DNA from 3 places in the Candidatus Nitronereus thalassa genome. Region 2 is predicted to be linked to each of the others. Evidence: riboswitches for the same ligand, from Rfam matches in the RefSeq annotation. Region 2 holds a riboswitch; each other region holds the start of a gene.
The links. Region 2 has a riboswitch for cyclic di-GMP ahead of PPG34_RS10425 (hypothetical protein). Riboswitches for the same ligand answer to the same signal wherever they lie in the genome.
Positions count from the first base shown of each region.

Region 1: another riboswitch for cyclic di-GMP. It lies ahead of PPG34_RS01460 (Flp family type IVb pilin); the one in region 2 lies ahead of PPG34_RS10425 (hypothetical protein).
Region 3: another riboswitch for cyclic di-GMP. It lies ahead of PPG34_RS07060 (BREX system ATP-binding domain-containing protein); the one in region 2 lies ahead of PPG34_RS10425 (hypothetical protein).

Region 1 is NZ_JAQOUE010000001.1:274,172-277,422, reverse strand. It holds gene PPG34_RS01470 (TadE/TadG family type IV pilus assembly protein) at 63-698, opposite strand; gene PPG34_RS01465 (TadE/TadG family type IV pilus assembly protein) at 704-1,240, opposite strand; gene PPG34_RS01460 (Flp family type IVb pilin) at 1,483-1,662, opposite strand; cyclic di-GMP riboswitch class I at 1,761-1,841, opposite strand; cyclic di-GMP riboswitch class I at 2,318-2,400, opposite strand; gene PPG34_RS01455 (prenyltransferase/squalene oxidase repeat-containing protein) at 2,987-3,251, shown strand, end outside.
Region 2 is NZ_JAQOUE010000001.1:2,311,527-2,314,777, reverse strand. It holds gene PPG34_RS10430 (zinc-dependent peptidase) at 1-681, shown strand, start outside; cyclic di-GMP riboswitch class I at 995-1,075, shown strand; gene PPG34_RS10425 (hypothetical protein) at 1,420-1,680, shown strand; gene PPG34_RS10420 (hypothetical protein) at 1,723-2,178, shown strand; gene PPG34_RS10415 (macro domain-containing protein) at 2,282-2,770, opposite strand; gene PPG34_RS10410 (hypothetical protein) at 2,865-3,128, opposite strand; gene PPG34_RS10405 (ABC-type transport auxiliary lipoprotein family protein) at 3,168-3,251, opposite strand, start outside.
Region 3 is NZ_JAQOUE010000001.1:1,570,787-1,574,037, reverse strand. It holds gene PPG34_RS07070 (SDR family NAD(P)-dependent oxidoreductase) at 1-93, opposite strand, end outside; gene PPG34_RS07065 (hypothetical protein) at 288-1,091, shown strand; cyclic di-GMP riboswitch class I at 1,265-1,367, shown strand; gene PPG34_RS07060 (BREX system ATP-binding domain-containing protein) at 1,530-3,251, shown strand, end outside.

The DNA.
Region 1 (3,251 bases), 2.0 Mb from region 2:
GGGAAATCTGGCGTTCAATTGTTACCAATGTTACCAACCCTTTTTCGCCTTCAAAAAAGCGATCAAAACACCGCCTTGCTCGTAATCAAAATCCCATCCGACTCACCATCTTGGCCGTATTGGCCCAGCTCATCGTAGAGATCATAATTATTCACGGTATGCCCTGAAGCATTAAAAAATTCTTCCAAGGGGGTGACAGGTTGATGTACATAATAAACTTTGACAATAGTAAACTGGGAAATCGGGGCCGCTTGTACTTCCACGCTATCGTCATACTTTAAAAGATCGTACAAATTTTGCGGCAAATCGCAGGTTGGACTATTTGCAGGAGAATCGACGCCATTGCCTGCAATCGCATCTAATGATCCAAGTTCTTGCACCGTGCATGTTGGGTCTGGGTTACTGGCATTTTCGCCAGCGTCGGCCTTGGCAAGATATATTTTGTACAATTCTGGATTTTGCGTAAAATTAAGTGGGGCGCTTGATTCCGCCATGAGGTCCAAAAGGTCTGAACCATTTTTTAGGTCACGAGACGCTAAACTGCCCCCTTCTCTCGTAATATTGGTCACAACCGCTTGAGCCTGTATCAGCGTGCCAAAGTCCACGATTACAAAGATAATGAGGAGGGCAATGCTGACCAACACGGAAAACTCAACTGCCGCCATTCCTTTTTGATTTCGAACGATGTGATTAGCCATGGCGTTTATACCCCCTCCACTGTGAAATCTTCGTTACGATAAGTCGCTTCAGCTCTCAGAGTAATTGCTTCTGATTCTGAGAAAAATTGGCCGATAAGCGGTGTCAAAAATTGATGTTGATAGTCAACCTTGATTCTCATGTAATCTGCTGGATTACCGGCATTTGGGGCGAGTTCATCAAATGTCAAGCCACCTTCTTCGTCATCGTTTGCGCCAGCCTTCCAAATAGAAATGTCATCAGCTGGGTCAATATTCATTAACCCAATTTCACCCTTTTCATGGATGACCTGTCTGATAGAAGCATCTCGAGTTTGAGGATTTCCATTTTCATCATTTAAAACTTCCCCAACTAATGCCAAACGCATGCCTTCTCGGGTGGCATATTGGAGCGTATGTTGATGAAGAAAATACCAGCCGAATTCCATGACCCCCATTATCAAAATGACAAATGGGAGCAACATCATCGCCATTTCAGTCGTTGTGTTGCCGCGCTGGCTTTTGATTGCACGAGAGGGTGAGATCTGCGTTGTCTTCACGTTCATAGTGGTTCCCTCAATATTCCCAGTCGACTTTTTCCTCGGTCCCAATCCATGGGGATGGAGGAGCACCTCATGCGAAAAGGCGGCAAGGAACAAAAATTTTTATAGTCGTGTGTGCTGGTTGGTAGATCCATACAGGCCACTATTTATCCCAGCCTTCCCTGCGTAATCCCTTTGAGACCTATCCGATGCGAAGATCGGATAGGTTCTCAGAGGGGAACAACCGAAGGAGCTTACATTGCAGATTAGCTGGCCGTAGCAGCCGCCATATCGTTGGCAATGGAGTTGAAGGTATTAGACACCGTGGTACCTAATTGAGTCACTGCTGTCACAATCGCGGCAGCAATAAGAGCAGCCAACAATCCGTACTCAAGAGCGGTAGCCCCTTCTTCATCCCGAATAAACTGCATGACAGAATTCGTCATATCGAATCTCCTCACGGGCACGATAAATAAAGAATATTGCCGAAACGGGGTGGCCCGTATTTCCACCAGCCTCGGCTATCCCCTTTTCCTATTCCTCCTCCGGCAACCCGGCTTTCAGATCGCTGACCTGATCCGTGGCTTTGCGCCCCCGCCTCACGACAGGTTTGCCTTTATCGGGAAGGGGAGCCCGACTAGGAAGATGTTTTGATGTCAATAGTAGATGTTCACGTTGCCAGCACAAATCTCGCTTGCTACTAGACTGGGGTTCCACTTCCCGAGGGGCTGGCTGAGCAAAGGATTTATGGCCCCGCGGAGGAACGATGCCAGTGCTTCTTACTCCACAGCCAAAACCAAAGGAACCGTAATCTGAAAGATTGGATTTACGTTTATTTACTTCTAGGAAAGGACCTGTTTTTAAATATTTTTGGGAGAGTAGCGCACAATGCCGTTGGGAACCTTTAACAAGAACCCATGGCTTCAAAACAGAATATTTCGATGTAATGATGGAGCTTAGAGAAGAGGAGTGTTTCCACTGATTATTGTGGGATTCACATGGATTATCTTCAGGCAGCAACCAATACCAAGTGGTCATAGAAATCTCCTCTTAGAGCAAGCAGGAGAACTCCATCCCTATGGGTGGCACTGCATCCCTTCCTTCGACAACCCGGCTGTCAGCTGAAATTCTTCTGACCCGTGGCTTTGCGTCCCTGCCTCACGACAGGTTTGCCATTTCGAGAAGGAGTTCTCGATTCACTATTAATTTCGTACTAATGCATCCAATTCTGCTATCGGTTTGCCCTTCTAAAACCTTGCGTCCCACCTAGACCATCTTTGAAGAGACAAATAAAAGGATAAGGCTTAGAGCTTTAATTAAAATTTTCAGGCTCAAGAAAATCGCTTCAACATCACTCGCTTCTGTACTCCTATCGGCTTGATTTTGCCTTCCCTTGATTAGCATTCACCCTAGGTAAAAATGATGTATTTGTCCGGTTTTCTTGCTGTAAATTCTCTATCAATTCATGGCGTTCTTTAACTCAAATGACCTCCAAACTTAATTAAGTATTCATTCCCTTTGAAAAAAACCTTTCACGTATTTCAATACCTGGAGTACGAGATTCCCTAGGAGAACAATACCCTGACAGTTAAAAATAAAGTCCTTTCACATTCAAACCGAAAATTCCATTGCCAGAGCTCACTCTTTGCCCCCATTTTTGACTCCATTAATAGTTTGGCAAGGACATGGTTAACGCATGAGATCCTATTACATCCAAAATACAAGCAATTGTCCTAGGGCTTAAGGGCACGCCAGCACTGGAAAGTTTCTGTGGAAATTCTTCTCAATGAACTTCGCACTCGAATCCGTCCTAACGGAGGGTTCCTGTTCACTACTCAAGGTGAGGATCGTCCGGATGCTACGGCCTGGGGCACCATCATCCTTAGTCACTTTAAACACGACGCACAAGTCCTCCAACGCTCCCGAGATTACTTAACCTCCTTTCAAATGCCAGACGGTCGGGTAAGTCTTTCTCCCGATCACCCCGAATCTTTTTGGCCAACCCCAATTTCAATTTTGGCTTGGGAAACATCGA
Region 2 (3,251 bases):
ACGGGCATTCAAACCTCAGTCGATGACACGGTGCGTGTGTTGGTGGCGGCGAGTGCGATCATTCCGATTTTTGGGTTTCCTGGGTGGGAGTGGGACCAAATCAGCGAGGTGCTCCTGTATCCGACGACATTTAATGATCAATACGAGATTGGCCGTACGGGAGATGAGGATATTCTTGGCATGGTCGGAAGCGGGGCGATGAGTCGTATGATGATTCTCTCTAAGCCTGATTTACTACAAGGTTTTCGCAAGCCTCAGGATCGCAAGAATGTGGGTATTCATGAGTTTGCGCACTTGCTGGATAAGTCCGACGGTGCGGTTGATGGCGTGCCGAGTGTTGGTTTGTCACAAAGCGCAGTCGTTCCTTGGATGAAACTCGTGCATCGAGAAATGGATAAGATGCGGAGCCATCATTCGGATATTAATCCGTATGGATTGAAGAGTGAGGCAGAATTTTTTGCGGTGGCTTCCGAGTACTTTTTTGAAAATCCGGACAAGATGCGTCGGAAACACCCAGAACTTTATACGATGCTCGAAAAAGTGTTTCGCCAAGACCCACAATCACGTATGAAGAATGCTTTGCTCACAATGGTTGTTCCAAATTCTAGAGGACTGGGGCGAAATGCACCTTGTCCATGTGGAAGCGGAAAAAAGTACAAGCACTGTTGTTTGGCTAATTGATGAAAAACGCGACAATAGATTTTTATCAGTTGGTATTTTGTGTTCCATAAAAGGACAATGAAGAAAACTGGTGTTGATGGCTCTGGGGAGTTAGGTCAGCAGCCTACAGGAAAATTTTTTCATTCTGAATTTGTTGTTTTATTTCTTTATTGCCATTCAGATGTATTCCTTCAGTTGAATCACGATTCTTTATGAGCGGAAGGTGGTCAACGCCTTCGGGTGTCTCAAGTTCCACTAAACTATTCCGATTTGGACATAGTGAGATTTGTCTGATACTTTCTTGAAGTCATAAGCAGACCCAAGAAGAACCACTTCCCGATAAAGGCAAACCCGCTGTGAGGCGGGGACGCAAAACCACGGATCAGGCAAAAACCCTGATGGCCGGGTTGCCGAAGGAAGGAGAGAGATTCTCCGAATCCTCCCAGGAAGGAAGTGCCTTCTTTGTTTAAGGATGCTTCCGTGCTGAGGGGTTTTTTTATGCCATTTTTCGTCAGGATTTAGTTCGCCGCTGTGATGAAAGTGGCATTCCCTTCCTGATCTCCAACAGGCTCCATTCTTAATAAGCTTGCAAACGTCTTGTTTGCTGAATCTTAGTTGAATCCAAGGCCGGACTTTAACAACGAGTGCCCTTCACTCCGCCAGTACGAGAGGTGGGTGGGGAGTGGGAACGGTCGCTTCCGTCACGTTTCGGGCGATCCTATCTCACGTAATTTTCAATTCTCGGAAGGGGGAATCATCATGAAGTCAGAAGTTCCAGCAGAAGTACAATGTCCCAATTTGAAAGAGAAACGTGAAGTTGGTTTTGAAATTAATGTGTTTCGAGGTGCAGAAAAAGGTGGAGTGGAGGTGACAGGATGTTCCGAATTTTTGAACGGCAAAGGGGTGGTCACCTGTGGGCATAACTGTATTCACACCGAAGAGGCGCATGCCATCCACCAACGGGAAGTCGAAAAACATCAGAAGGAACTTGGAAAAATCGGAACCAACGTTATTGGCTAACAAACGAATTAAAATTCGTTTCCCTTAATTAAGGAGGTCTCTATGCAAAGATTGTTGTCTAAATGGTCCGCGGTTGGCACGACGCTATTGTTTTGTGTCAGTTTGATTTTTACCCCGGCAGTGTTGGCTTCCAAAGAAGGTGCTGCCCCTGCAGAGGTCGAGATTACGGTCAAGGTGTCTCAACAAGGGTTTCTGGATCATCGGAATAAGCCCTTTGGGCCGAAAAATCCCCTGAATATCCCCAAGGGAAAGGTGGTCCGCATTACGTTTGAGTTTAGCGAAAAGGTGACCAGTTTAGCCTATGGGGATACTCATCAGGTTTCGATTATTTCAAAAGATGGGTGGGAGCAAGAATCGAAGAAAATCTGGATGTGGGACCAAACAGCGAGCGTCACCTTTCTCGCAGGCGAAGAGGGGCGAACCAGTTATCGAGGCTTTTGTATTGTGGATTGCATCGGCATGGATCACTTGAATAATTTAGTCATCCATGTTGTGTAGTGGGCTCTTTCCCTACTCGTCACCATTCCTTATCCCATGGTGTTCGTGCAGAGGACCTAGATTCTGGCCCTCTGCACGGCCTTTTGGGGGAATGACACGCACCTTATAATTTCTCGGTGGCCTCTACTCCAGAGTGATAGGTCGAATACACGACAATGGGTATTTTTAAATCACCCAGGTGTTTAGCAATCAGCGGTTTGACATCTTTCCAATCCAAACCTCCGACGCCGCAGGCCAACTTCGGGAGGGCCACGCTGGTGAATTTTTCCTCCTCAATGGTTTTTCGCAAAGCTTTGAGACAGTGATTAACGTTTTCCACGCTGGCTTTTCCTGGTCTTCCCCCCCGAGTAGGTGGTGGCTCTTGCGTGAGCAGATTGATAATGCGTACTCCACCCGCTCCACCCCACGTCCATAATTCACCTGTTTTTGGTTCTGAGACTTGGCAAGCGTGCTTGAAGTCTTTGTACATGGCTGGCCATCGCTCTCGTAGCGCCAGGGCTAAGCCATTGGCGAAATTGTCATGGGGCGCCACTCCGTGGGCTATGGCATTGGCTTTGGTTAAGAGAATGTCCCCTTCTACTTCTTGAATCATGAATGGTCCTCCTTGGCGAGTGAGCCGGTAAATAAGATAGTGAATTTTCAGTTTGGAGTGCTTTGAATGAAAATGAACAATACTTAGAAATATCTCAGAACGCGTTTTTTATTCGTTCGTACCCTTTCTTGATTTCATCGGCTAACAACCCTGCGGCGGCGGTGACGGAATCAGCCGCCTCCCCAGCTTCTTCGCCCATTGTTTTCATTTTTCCTTTCACTTCTTCCCATTTGGTTTCAAGCTTTTCCCACTCATCTCGACCTTCGGCTTTCGCCAGGTGAAGTTTTACCTTGAGTTCATCACGTTGTTTCGTTAGCTCGTCAACCAGTTTTTTGAGATCGTCTTTTGTGTACCCCATAATCAGTCCCTCCTTAGCGATGAATGATGTCAAAAACCCTTAGCACTTTTTATCAGTGGGTTCGACCCTACAAAGGGAAACCCACTCTGAAATTTCTTTTAATAATTGTTCTGTGGCGGAATT
Region 3 (3,251 bases), 740 kb from region 2:
GTGGTTTTGGCGAGCCAATCCTCGGGCATATTCCGCGCCGATGCCTCTTGAGGCACCTGTAATAATAGCAAAGGGACGTTTCGAATTCGTCATCTCGGGTGCACTATTCCCTGCCCATGAGCAGTGGCCTGGGGGGGCAGAGCAAAGATGAAAAGAAAGTCGGACTAATGTCCAGAAACCTCTCTCTTACATCCTAGCGTGTCTTTAGGAAACGTCAAGGTAGCCGAGAAAGAAGTCTAATCCCTATATGGGGCCTCAGTCTCCATGGCCTTTTTGGAAACCGCGTGATGATTGAACAACAAGTGCGAACAAATCTCGAACAAACCTTGGCCAAAATCGAAAAAGATTCAGATCTACTGGTGAGAACCGTTGCTGAGGCGGCGACTGCGGTGAAAAAAATTCGGACGGCGGCCAGTGTTGGTGACTTCCAAAAGCTTCGCCATGCTCTCAATGAAGCCAATCAGTTCACCGCGCAATTACAACAGGAACTGGCCTCAACGACCCAGAGTTGGAATTTTGATGAAGAGGATTATTTGGGCGGATTAGGCTTCCAGCAGGACTTGTTATCCATGGCCGAACAAATGGGCGTGGATTTGATTGAACATGAGGGAACGTTGTTTGCCTATCCGGCGTTGGTTCGAGTTCACCCTAAAGAGATGGCTGTGACGATTGACCGCGTTCGAGAAACTCGATTGCGCCCATCCTTACTGGTGAAACGCTTAAAGGATTTGCAAACCAGGCCGTATCGATTTAAACCTCACGAATTTTTGGCCATCTTGTATTCTGCCTATTCTATCGCCGTCGGGATTCGTGGAAAGCATCTGCTCGGAACAGGCATCGTCATTCCGTTAATGGAAATTTATGAATTGCTCACCATGTTGCCACGCCCAACGTTTGAATATACTCGACAAGAATTTGCACGAGATCTCTACTTTCTCGATAAAAGTGGAGTGAATCAAACAAAAAAGGGTCACCTGCTTCATTTCCATGCCAGTACTGGCATCAAAGACGCCACCAAAGTCTTGAGTGTCATTGCGCAAGGGGGCCGACTGCGGACGTATTACGGCACCTCCTTTACGTCTGCAGCGTAACCATCCTTCTTTCTCAGCCATCCTGACCAGACCAGTTGATTTCTGACCCATACGGTTGCGTATGGTGACTAAACATCCTGCCAACATGATGTTCGTTTTTGTTGTTCCCTCTCACCTCGTCTTTCTGTGCAAGGAAATTTTGATGCTTCCGATAGTAATAGTAATAGAGGTAGGAGGCGAAAGGGCAAACTGCCTGAGAGGGCAGGACGCAAAGCCAAGAGACCTGAGGAGAAGGGGAACCTTAAATTTCCTTTCAGGGTTGGTCTGGTTGCAACGTTCGACTATTCGATAGCATTGCCCCTCTGTGCCCACTTGTGGGCTCTTCGATTTTTTCTCCTCCCAACGAGTCTCGATCCAACTGATACCGCAAGGGGGCAAACTAATGATTGCATTGGCCTACATCATGTGGACGTATTTCAAGGGAAAGAGAGGATCGTCATGAACATGTCATCTCTGGATTGGTTGGAGGTCATGAGGAAAGAGTATTTCCAAAGTTATCTCCGCCAGGGAGGATCTGCGGTAAAATTTGTCGTGAGCGCCGAGGAAGAGGTTCGTCGTGCCTTGCCGCAGCTATTCAGCAAAATGGCGAAAAACGATGCCTACGTATTTGCTAAGGCCGATGCGCAATATACCAAGATTCATATGGTGGATCGTTTATTTCATAAAATTGCGAAACAAATTGATTGGGATGGATTAGCGCATTTATTCCTATCCCGGCTGTTAGTTGAAAACGGATATCAGGTGCCAGATGATCGTGCAGCGTTTAGCCTTCAAGCCATTGCTGAGCTCAATGATCGTGAAGAAATGCTACTTCGGCGTGAGCTCCGGAGTTGGTTAGAAAAAGCCATTTATCGTGATTCGGGCATGTGCCAAGAATTTCGAATGGCTATGGTCCGTCTGTGTCTGGCCCAACTTGATAGTGGTGACCCAAACCCGTTTTTGGCGAATGCCGTGAAAGAATGGCTTTGTGGGGAACTGCGTTTGATTTCCGCACTCAAAGATGCACTGATTTTCCAAAAAGTCGCGCGACACAATGCCAGGGATATGCTGGCCTCGCTGGTCTACTGGGTGAGATTGGTGGGCAAAGGTGGGTTAATCCTTACGTTAGATATTAGTCAGTATATGGTAGTGAAACGGTCAAAAGAACCTGATGCAGCCTTGAGTTATACGGCAGCGGCGGCCATGGACGCCTATGAAGTTTTGCGTCAATTTGTTGATGGAACGGATGAACTCGAAGGTTGCTTGATTGTGGTGATTGCCCCAGAGGAGTTTGTGAAAGATGAGCGGCGCGGACTCAATCGTTATGAGGCACTCAAGCTTCGGATTTGGGACGATGTCCGAGATAAGCGTCGGCAAAACCCCTTTGCACCCTTGGTCAGGATTTCAAAGGACTCGGCATCTCCCGGGGTTGCCGCGAGCGGGTTTACCCAAGGAACGCCGGTCGCTAATGGGGAGGAGATGTTGCATCGCCGGGCGATCGAAGCCTTACGGGCCGGAGTGCCCAATCGAGATGCCGTCCAAGTGTTGGGGTGCGCTCAACCTGAAATTGAAGGACAATTCCGGCGCATGCTTGAGAACGCCCAGCGAAGCGTGACCGAAGGTACGACAACGAAAGGTATCTTGTTGGATGGGGGATTCGGGACTGGAAAATCTCATACCTTGGAATATCTTCAAGAGTTGGCATTGGAGAAGAATTTTGCCTGTAGCCGTATTGTGATTAGTAAAGAAACCCCGTTGTACAGCCTGGTCAAAATCTACCGTGCCTCAATTGAAACGATCTTGATCCCTGGGAAGCGCGGTGGGACATTGGCTGAAGTTGCAGGAGAGCTGAATTTTCAGGGTCCCCAATACGCAGACTTCTATGAGTGGGTGCATGGACCCAGTGGCGAGTTGGATAGCCGATTTGCCGCCACATTATTCTTGTATGAACGAATGGCCAATGATCGAGAATTGAGCCACCGTCTTGTCCGCTTCTGGTCCGGAGACCCAATTGGTGTCGTCGAACTCAAGCGGTATCTCCAGGCCTGTAGTGCGTCGAATCCCTACACATTTGAAAAAATTTCTCAAACGGATTTGGCCTTGCAACGATTTAAATTCGCCTCCCGATTGATGGTGGCTTCGGGATATTCAGGATGGATTTTACTCATTGACGAGGCAGAA